Desulfobacula toluolica Tol2: one gene and its partner. The protein of the gene in region 1 interacts with the protein of each later gene in a pairwise test. Links are inferred from orthologs where the notes say so. Each region holds a gene or a part of one and is shown on either strand. Other genes may lie near its edges.

Evidence for each region.
Region 2: the proteins of gyrB (region 1) and gyrA interact in binary tests that used the Escherichia coli proteins (3 or more experiments, as listed by UniProt). The link is inferred for Desulfobacula toluolica Tol2 from one-to-one orthologs.

Annotation. Positions count from the first base shown.
Region 1 is NC_018645.1:528-5,473, forward strand. The notes cover bases 246-3,320. They hold gyrB (DNA topoisomerase (ATP-hydrolyzing) subunit B), read left to right. Parts: upstream 246-608; coding sequence 609-3,032; downstream 3,033-3,320. Other genes in these bases: dnaN (DNA polymerase III subunit beta), read left to right, coding at 246-595; TOL2_RS00015 (cytidylate kinase-like family protein), read left to right, coding at 3,211-3,320. Outside these bases: more of dnaN, read left to right, coding at 1-245; more of TOL2_RS00015, read left to right, coding at 3,321-3,870; TOL2_RS00020 (hybrid sensor histidine kinase/response regulator), read right to left, coding at 4,022-4,946. UniProt on the Escherichia coli protein: DNA gyrase negatively supercoils closed circular double-stranded DNA in an ATP-dependent manner to maintain chromosomes in an underwound state.
Region 2 is NC_018645.1:4,091,751-4,096,787, reverse strand. What follows is about bases 1,049-4,214. They hold gyrA (DNA gyrase subunit A), read left to right. Parts: upstream 1,049-1,445; coding sequence 1,446-3,983; downstream 3,984-4,214. Other genes in these bases: radC (RadC family protein), read left to right, coding at 3,949-4,214; TOL2_RS18705 (AI-2E family transporter), read left to right, coding at 1,049-1,386. Outside these bases: TOL2_RS25170 (hypothetical protein), read left to right, coding at 11-166; more of TOL2_RS18705, read left to right, coding at 292-1,048; more of radC, read left to right, coding at 4,215-4,683; TOL2_RS18690 (hypothetical protein), read left to right, coding at 4,695-4,958; TOL2_RS18685 (phosphoglycerate kinase), read left to right, coding at 4,973-5,037. UniProt on the Escherichia coli protein: A type II topoisomerase that negatively supercoils closed circular double-stranded (ds) DNA in an ATP-dependent manner to maintain chromosomes in an underwound state.

The sequences.
Region 1 (4,946 bases):
GGATTCAAAACGACTTCATTGCTGTGATACAACTTTTAAAGGAAATCTCCATCTGCCGGACGAAAGTGTTATTGTTCCTAAAAAAGGCTTGTCAGAGTTAAATAAATTTATAGATACCGGTAAAGATGACATAAAGGTGGGAATTAAAGATAATTATTTTATTTTTCAAAATAAAAATGAATCCATAATGATTAAACTTCTTGAAGGAGAGTTTCCCGAGTATAAACCGGTTCTAAATTATGAAGACATGATTCCCATTGAAATGGACAGAAGAATGTTTTCAACACTTATGAAGCGGGTTTCTATTTTAACATCTGATGATTATAAAAGTGTGATCTTAAATTTTAAAAACAATGAACTGGTCGTTACTATCACCAATCCTGAAATAGGTGAATCAAAAGAAAGAATGATGGTTTCATATTCCAATGAAGAGATTAAAAGTGCGTTTAATCCGAAATATTTTATTGATGCTTTAAGTATTTTTGAAGACAGTATTATTGTTGTAAATATTAAGGACAATAAAAGCCCCTGTATAATCAAAAGTATTGATGATGATAAACTTATTTGTGTAATAATGGCAATGCATATATCATAACTAAAGGTCACATGTGGATAAAAATAAAGTAACAAAAGAGTATAGTGCCGGCAGTATAAAAGTACTGGAAGGTCTTGAAGCCGTTCGTAAAAGACCTTCCATGTATATTGGAAATGTTGATATTGAAGGGCTTCACCACCTGGTTTATGAAGTGGTGGACAACAGTATTGATGAAGCCATGGCAGGACACTGCGATACGATTTTTGTGACCATTCATCCGGATAATTGTGTGAGTGTGGAAGATAACGGTCGCGGAATTCCCGTTGCAATACATGAAACAGAAAATATACCTGCCTGTGAAGTGGTCATGACCAAGCTTCATGCCGGAGGTAAATTTGATAAAGATTCCTATAAAGTATCAGGAGGGTTGCACGGAGTTGGAATTTCCGTTGTTAATGCACTTTCCTTGAATCTTGACATGGAAGTCTATAAAGATGGAAAAATTTATCATCAGTCCTACTCCAAAGGTGATAAGAAGACCGAACTTGTCATTAAAGGAGATACGGTTAAAAGGGGAACAAAAATTACATTCATTCCTGATTTTGAAATCATGAACGAGAATGAATTTATTTACGAAATCATTTCCCGAAGAATGAGAGAACTTGCCTTTTTAAATAAAGGAATCAGAATCATTATTGAAGATGAACGGTCTGCTGAAAAAGATGATTTTCACTATGAAGGTGGAATTGTCTCTTTTGTTGAGTATTTGAACCGGTCCTGTACTGCTTTGCATGATCCCATCCATATCGAAGGTGATAAAAAGGATGTACAGATTGAAGTGTCCATTCAATACAATGATACCTTTAAGGAAAAACTCTATTCTTATGCCAATAATATCAGGACCATTGAAGGTGGTGCCCATGTGTCCGGTTTTAAGGCAGCGTTAACCCGTACTGTAAACTCTTATATCTCTTCTGGATCAAATAATCTGCCCAAAAATATGCAAAATATTAAAATCGGCGGCGATGATATGAGAGAAGGTCTTGCTGTTATTATTTCCGTGAAACTTATGGAACCCCAGTTTGAAGGTCAGACTAAAACAAAGCTGGGAAATAATGAAATTAAAGGAATTGTTGAATCTCTTCTCAATGAAAAACTGGGTCAGTATCTTGAGGAAAATCCAAATGTTGCAAAAAAAATTATTGCCAAGGCGGTTGATGCCGCAAGGGCAAGGGATGCCGCCAAAAGAGCAAGAGAACTTGCCAGAAAAAAAGGAACCCTTCTGGATTCGTCTTTGCCGGGTAAACTGGCTGAATGCCAGTTTGCAGATCCTGCTGAAAGAGAATTGTTTCTTGTGGAGGGAGATTCTGCAGGCGGCAGTGCCAAACAGGGAAGAGACAGACGGTTCCAGGCGATTCTTCCTCTTAAGGGAAAAATACTTAATGTTGAAAAGGCCAGGTTTGATAAAATCCTGAGAAGTGATGAAATCAAGAACATTATTACGGTTTTAGGCACTGGTGTCGGCAGGGAAGAGTATGACATTGAAAAAGTCAGATATCATAAAGTTGTTATAATGACGGATGCGGATGTTGACGGATCTCATATCAGAACTCTGCTGTTGACCTTTTTTTACAGGCAGATGCCGGATCTGATTTCAAAAGGGTATCTATATATTGCCCAGCCGCCGCTTTTCAGAGTGGGATCAAGGAAAAGCGGGGTATATCTTAAAAATGAAGAAGAGTATTCCAATTACCTGGTGAAAAGAATTGCCGGGCAAAAAGATATGTTTATATATGGCAACAAGGAACCTCTTTTAGAAGAAGACTTTTATTTTTTTCTGGTCAATTTATCTGACTATTATAATGCAGTCGTTTTATTAAAGAAAAGAGATATGGATACAGATCTCTTGCTTACTCTGATTAAAAATGGTGTGAAAGATAAATTTTTTCTTGAGGAAAAGCAAAATTTTATTTCTCTTTCAGAAGATCTTACGAAACACGGATATATCTCAGGTGAAATAGAGTATGATCCGGAAAGAAATATCTTTGAAATGGATATATATGAAAAAGAAGAAAAACAGCCTGTTTTAAGGGTTGGCAGAGAAATTCTGGCTACCAATGATTATAAAAGGATGCTGAAAGGATATGAAAAAATCAAACAGTTTGATAAACCTCCTTTTTCCATATCTGCTAAACAGTCAGATGCTGAAGTAAAAAAAGAGTACCCGTTTGATGATATATACAGTCTATTTGAGTTTATAATGTCAGAAGCAAAAAAAGGGATTAATATTCAGCGATATAAAGGTCTGGGCGAAATGAATCCGGACCAACTCTGGGAAACCACTATGAATCCTGAAAAAAGGATAATGCTCAAGGTGAATATTGAAGATGCTGAAAAAGCAGATGAGATCTTTACTCTCCTTATGGGTGAGGAAGTGGAACCTCGAAGAAATTTTATTCAAAAACATGCCCTTGAGGTCTCGTCACTAGATTATTGATACTTTTTAAATATTAGTAAGAAAAAAAAGGAGTTAATTATTTAACTCCTTTTTTTGTTTTTCAGTTCTAAGTCTGTCAAAAGGTTTAATTGACATCATTTTGAATTTAAATTATTATATAAATACACTTCAATAATAAATTTTTCACCATTTTTTATTAAAAATAAAGGAGGCCATCATGCCCAAGTCTATTCAAAAACGAATTGATGAGCAGATCAAAAAATGGGAAATGGAAAAAAAAGAAGCTAAACCCATTCAGGAATTCATCAATGTTATCACCATCTCCAGGGAATGCGGCAGCCAAGGATGTGAGGTTGCGGAAAGACTTTGCTCTGAAACAGGGCTTGATCTGTTTGACAAAAAGATTCTTGAAGCCATGGTTGATATATCAAAGACCAACCGGGGCCTTTTGGAAACCTTGGATGAGCGGTCAATGAACATCGTGGATGATATTATATCAAATTTTGTAAATGAACACCATTTATGGGCAGACGAATATTCAAAACTCTTGTTGAAGATATTAACTACCATTGGCAAGCATGGAAATGCTGTTATTCTGGGAAGAGGTGCAAATTGTGTTTTAAAGGGTAAAAACGTCCTGAGAGTAAAGATCGTGGCACCAATGACTGTGCGGCGTAATCAAACTCAGAAATGTCATGGTATGAATTTGGATGACGCAATGAAACATATGGTCAGTACCGATTCCAATAGAACAGCTTTTGTAAAAAGATATTTTAATTGTGATGCAAACGATCCTTCAAATTATGATTTGATTTTAAACACCGGAACCCTGTCTGTTGAAAAAGCAGTACAAATTATTAAGTGTGCAATTAATTAAAATTAAACAGTTAAATTTTTCATGACCTTTTTCATTTAAAGAAAGGCCTTTCTTAACAGTTGTTTGTTTTCCAATAGAGCAAGCCGCTGTTAAATATTATTTTTTAATTTGATAAGAATAGAACTGGAATAGATATTTTTTTATGCTTGTATTATCTGTTGCCGTTTATCGTTTTGGATATCAATGTTGACAAGTCCTTCATCTTCACGGGTTTTATTAAAAGTTCCTGGGCATTAATGGAATCCATCCACTCTTTTGTATAGGTTCTTTTAAACCCTGTGCAAATAATTACAGGAACATCAGGATTTCTTTTTTTTATTTCCTCAACTAACTTATCACCTGTTATCTCAGGCATTGTCAGATCTGTTATCACCAAGTCAAATTTATTTGGGTTGGTTTTGAATATCTCAAGGGCTTTAATACTGCTTGTACAGGCTGTGGTATCATATCCAAGTCTCTTAAGAAATTTTTGTTCCATGGCTACAATCTGTTCTTCATCATCTACCAGCAGAATATGCCCCGTTCCTTTTATACAATTGTTTTTAATAACCGGGAGTGATGAGTTGTCCGTGTTTGAATCAATAAGGGGTAGATATATGTGAAAACAGGTTCCTTTATAAGGTTTACTGATCACTTTAATGTCCCCTCCTGCCTTTTTAACGATTCCATGAGCAACTGCCAACCCCAGCCCAGTACCTTTTCCGGATTTTTTGGTTGTAAAATAAGGTTCAAATATTTTCAGAGCAATGTTTTTTTTCATTCCAATTCCTGTATCGGAAATTAACAATTCCAAATATCTGCCCGGTTTTAAATCCAAAAGATTATTTAAATCATCTTCTTTGATTTCTGATTCAAAAAGTTTTACTGTAAGTGTTCCACCTCGATCTTCCATGGCTTGATATGCATTGGTACACAGATTCATGATGACCTGATGAATCTGGGTTGAATCCGCCATAATGGGTCTGCAGTTCATATCAATTTGCTGAACTATATTTATGGTTGTTGGAATGGTTTTTTTTAAAAACTTAAGAGTTTCTTTTATAATAGGCTGAACCAGCACCGGGTTTGTTTCTTTT
Region 2 (5,037 bases), 4.1 Mb from region 1 along the record:
TGTTTTTATTATGGATATTCCTAGAAAATTAGGCATGTTAATCTTTACGGCAGTGCCGGCTATTGTTGGCGGCGGTATTGTATACCATTTTTTTGGAAGCTTTCTTCAAGTCATTATATTTGAGATACTTCTTGTTCTGGCAGCCCTTGGACTGATCAGAAACTAAAACAAGAAGACTCTTGGATTTATGTAAAGCCGTATTTGTGCAAGCCTTTTTGCATATTACGGCTTTACATGGTTTTTTAACCCTTTTCATTTCTTTGTACCTTGACTGAATAGATTGGTGAAATCTTGGAGCAAAATATTTCTCAAAGAGCAGTGTTTGTATTTTTTATTGTGCTGTTCTGTATTTCGATTCTGCTTGCAGGTAAGCTGATTGCCCCGTTTTTTGCTATTATCATCTTAGGGGTCGTCTCCACAGGAATTTTTAATTCGGTTTTCAGGTTTTTTTCAAAGAAACTGTCCCCCAAAGCTGCTTCAGTTCTTACCTGTATTCTGATTTTTTTTGTTGTCTTTATTCCGGTTGTTTTTTTTATCGGGGTGCTTTCCAGGGAAGCCTTTAATCTTTATACCATGGCCAAAGATGCGGTTTTTTCCAATCAATTAAAAGACTTGTTTGAAAATACGCATGCCTTGGAACGATTCAATGATCTGCTGGTCAGGGCAGGTATCGAAAAAGAGGTGACCTGGGATGAATTGGTCAGCCCCATTTCAGAACTTGGAAAGGCCGTGGGATTATCATTGTTTGAACAGGCCCGTTTTATTACATCCAATGTGTTTAATCTGGTGTTGTATTTTGGTCTGATGTTAATCGTGGTATTTTACATGTTTATCGATGGGGATAAGTTTATAAAATATATGTATGACCTGTCTCCTTTACCGGATGAACATGATGAAAAACTTTTTGAAAAATTTATGGACATGGCAGGTGCAGTCCTTATCGGAAATGGCCTTGGCGGATTGATTCAGGGAATTGCAGGCGGTTTACTTTTCTGGTTGTTAGGGTGGAATTCTCCTTTCCTATGGGGTGTTATCATGGGATTTCTGGCTTTTTTGCCCATTGTGGGGATCGGTATTGTCATGGTCCCTGCCGCAGTGATCCTGATGCTGAAATTAAAATTTTTTTCAGGGATTTTTGTCCTTGTTTTTTATGCCGTGCTGTCCTGGGGGATTGAGTATATCTTTAAACCCAGGGTAGTGGGAAATAGAGTCAGTATGCATCCGTTAATCGTATTCTTTGCTATTATCGGCGGGTTAAAAGCTTATGGCATTCTGGGTATTATTTACGGTCCATTGATCGCAACCCTGTTTTTAACCCTTGCAGACATATATTTTTCAAGTTTTCAGTTTATGGTTGAACCCGGAAAGGTTCTTAAAGAGAAATAATTGGAGTTGTAAAGTTGATTATTAATACAGACAATAATGTGACCAGCATTGAGAAGGAGATGAAACAATCCTATCTTGAATATGCCATGAGTGTCATTATCGGAAGGGCGCTGCCCGATGTTCGTGATGGCCTGAAGCCGGTTCACCGGCGGGTTTTGTATGCCATGCAGCAGTTGAGAAACGACTGGAATAAATCCTATAAAAAATCTGCCCGTATTGTTGGTGATGTGATTGGTAAGTATCATCCTCATGGGGATTCTGCCGTTTATGATACCATTGTTAGAATGGCCCAGGATTTTTCACTTCGATATATGTTGGTGGATGGTCAGGGTAACTTTGGATCTGTGGATGGTGATTCTGCTGCGGCAATGAGGTATACCGAGATTCGTATGCGCAAGATTTCCCATCAGATGCTTGCAGATCTTGAAAAACAAACTGTTGATTTTATTCCCAATTATGACGAAACCCTTGAAGAACCTTCTGTTTTACCCACAAAATTTCCTGCATTGCTGGTAAATGGCTCCTCGGGTATTGCCGTTGGAATGACAACCAATATTCCTCCCCATAACATCAAAGAGGTGGTTTGTGCGTTAACCCAATTGATTGACAATCCTGAAATGGATATTCAGGATTTAATGGAATACATTCCAGGCCCTGATTTTCCGACTTTTGGTCATATTTATGGTACCAAGGGTATCTATGAGGCCTATAGCACAGGGCGTGGTATTATTACGCTGCGGGCAAAGGTAACGGTTGAGGAAAATAAAAAGAACGGTCAGGAAACAATTATTGTGACCGAGCTGCCCTACCAGGTAAACAAGGCAAAGGTCGTTGAAAAAATAGCAGAACTTATGCGGGACAAAGTCATTACAGGTGCTTCCTTTGTCCGTGATGAATCAGACCGAGATGGAATGAGAATGGCTATCGGCCTTAAAAGGGATCAGATTGCAGAGGTTGTGATTAACCAGCTGTACAAGCATACCAATATGCAGACAAGTTTTGGTATTATTTTGCTTGCCGTTGTCAATAACCGCCCGCAGCTTTTGACTTTAAAAGAAATTTTGAATCATTTTATTGAACATCGCATAAATGTTATTATCCGCAGAACACAATTTGATTTAAAAAAGGCGCAAGAAAGGGCACATATTTTAGAAGGCCTGAAAATTGCTCTTGATCATCTGGATGAGGTGGTGGCTCTTATTCGTGCTTCAAATTCTCCTGAAGAGGCCAAAAACGGATTGATATCCAGGTTCAGTTTGACAGCCATTCAGGCCCAGGCAATACTTGATATGCGTTTGCAAAGGCTTACAGGACTTGAAAGAGAAAAAATCATCAGTGAATATAATGCCCTTTTAAAGGATATTGCCTGGTATAATGAGATCCTTTCAAGTGATGAAGTGGTCAGAGGGCTGATCAAGGACGAATTGGCCGAGCTGAATGAAGAATTTGGTGATCCGCGGCGTACCCAAATCGTTGAGAGTACGGCTGAAATCAGTATTGAAGATCTGATTGCCCAAGAAGACATGGTGGTGACTGTCAGCAGAAGCGGGTATATCAAGCGCAACCCCATTACACTGTATTCAAGTCAGCACAGGGGCGGGAAAGGCAAAACCGCAATGGGAACAAAGACGGATGATTTTGTGGAACATCTTTTTGTCGCATCCACCCACTCCACCTTTTTATTTATCACCAATTTGGGCAAGGTTTACCAGGCAAAGGTGTATGAATTGCCCATGGCAGGCCGCTCAAGTCTTGGAAAGGCCATTGTAAATCTGTTGAATTTTGATGAGGGTGAAAAGCTTGCCACTGTATTAACCGTTGATGAGTTTGTTGAGGATAGATATGTGGTCATGGCCACTAAAAAAGGCCGGGTGAAAAAAACCGATTTGATGGCCTATTCCAGGAGAAGATCCGGCGGCTTGATCGGGGTGAAGCTGGCTGAGGGAGACGAGTTGATTGCGGCAAGAATCACCGACGGAAATATGGATGTTTTTCTTGGATCGGAAGGGGGCAAGGTTATCCGCTTTAATGAGAAAAATGTTCGTGCAACGGCCAGGGGTTCTATGGGGGTTCGGGGAATGAGAATAGACCCGGATACAAAAGTTGTCGGCATGGAGGTTCTGGAATCAGAAGATACTTTGCTTACCGTGACTGAAAACGGATATGGAAAACGCTCTTCTATTGAAGAGTACAGGACTCAGACCCGTGGCGGCAAGGGTGTTTTTTCCATTAAAACATCAAAACGCAATGGCAAAATGGTCTCATTGCTTTTGGTGGATGACAATGACGAGTTGATGATGGTTACGGATAAAGGAAAATTGATTCGAACATCCATTGAAGGCATTAATGTTATCAGCAGGAACACCCAGGGGGTTAAATTGATTAACCTGTCTGCCAAAGAAACCCTTATCGGTATTGCAAGGCTTCCCGAGGACGAAGATCAGGCAGAAGATCAGGCAGAAGATCAGGCAGAAGATCAGGCAGAAGATCAGGCAGAAGATCAGGCAGGGCAGGATGATCCGGAAGATGATACTCTGAAAGAATTTCCTGTTGATGAGGAGAATGTTGACAAGACAGATGACCCAACTGATTCATAAGGGAGAGGGCCACAGAAAAAGGCTTAAGGATAGATTTCTTAAAAACGGTCTTCAAGGATTTCATGATTATGAAGTCATTGAGTTGCTGCTTTCTTTGAATACCCCGAGAAAAGACTGCAAACAGAGCGCAAAATTGCTGTTAAAGAGGTTTAAGACTTTTCAGAGGGTTCTGGAGGCAAGTCATGAATCGCTGTGTGAAATTAAAGGAGTAGGGCCGTCAAGCAGTCTGGGTATCCGGTTGATTAAACAAGTGTCTGACAGGTACCTTGAAAGCAAAATCATATCAAAAGATGTGGTTCAAAATCCCCGGGATTTGATGGAATATTTGAACCAGACCATTGGACATAAAACAAAAGAAGTGTTTGCCGGAATTTTTCTTGATGCCAAAAACAGGGTATTGACCTGTCAAATTCTTTTTACCGGAACTTTGACGACCAGTTCTGTTTATCCGCGGGAAGTTATTATCAGTGCCTTGCAACATAATGCCGCAGCCGTTATTTTTGCACACAATCACCCTTCGGGGGATGTTGAGCCTTCTAAAAGTGATATCCGGATCACAAGACAATTGTTATTTGCACTCAAATATGTGGGAATTGTTTTGCATGAGCATATGATTATTGGAAATAACGGGGCATACAGTTTTGCAGCCCAAGGCTTAATATCAAAGTTTAATACGGAATTTGAACAAACAAATTATTAATAAAGAAACAAATGAACAAAGAAAATGACACGCCTGAATGTTTTGGTATCCTTGAAAAAGTATTTCCCATGACCGATAAGGGATTGAGGCAGACACCGGATGAGTGCTTTTATCACTGTCCGTTAAAAACTAATTGTCTGCAACATGCCATGGCCACTAAAGCTGGTGTTCAAGTGGAAGAAGAGATTATTGAAAGGGGAACCCAATCGGGTGTCATGAATTTTTTTGAACGCTGGTCCCGTAAAAAACAGGTTCACAGAAAAAAGAAAAAATAATGTTGGAGAAGCCGATGAAATTAATAAAAGATATTGATGTGACATCAAAAAGAGTGTTTGTCAGGGTTGATTATAATGT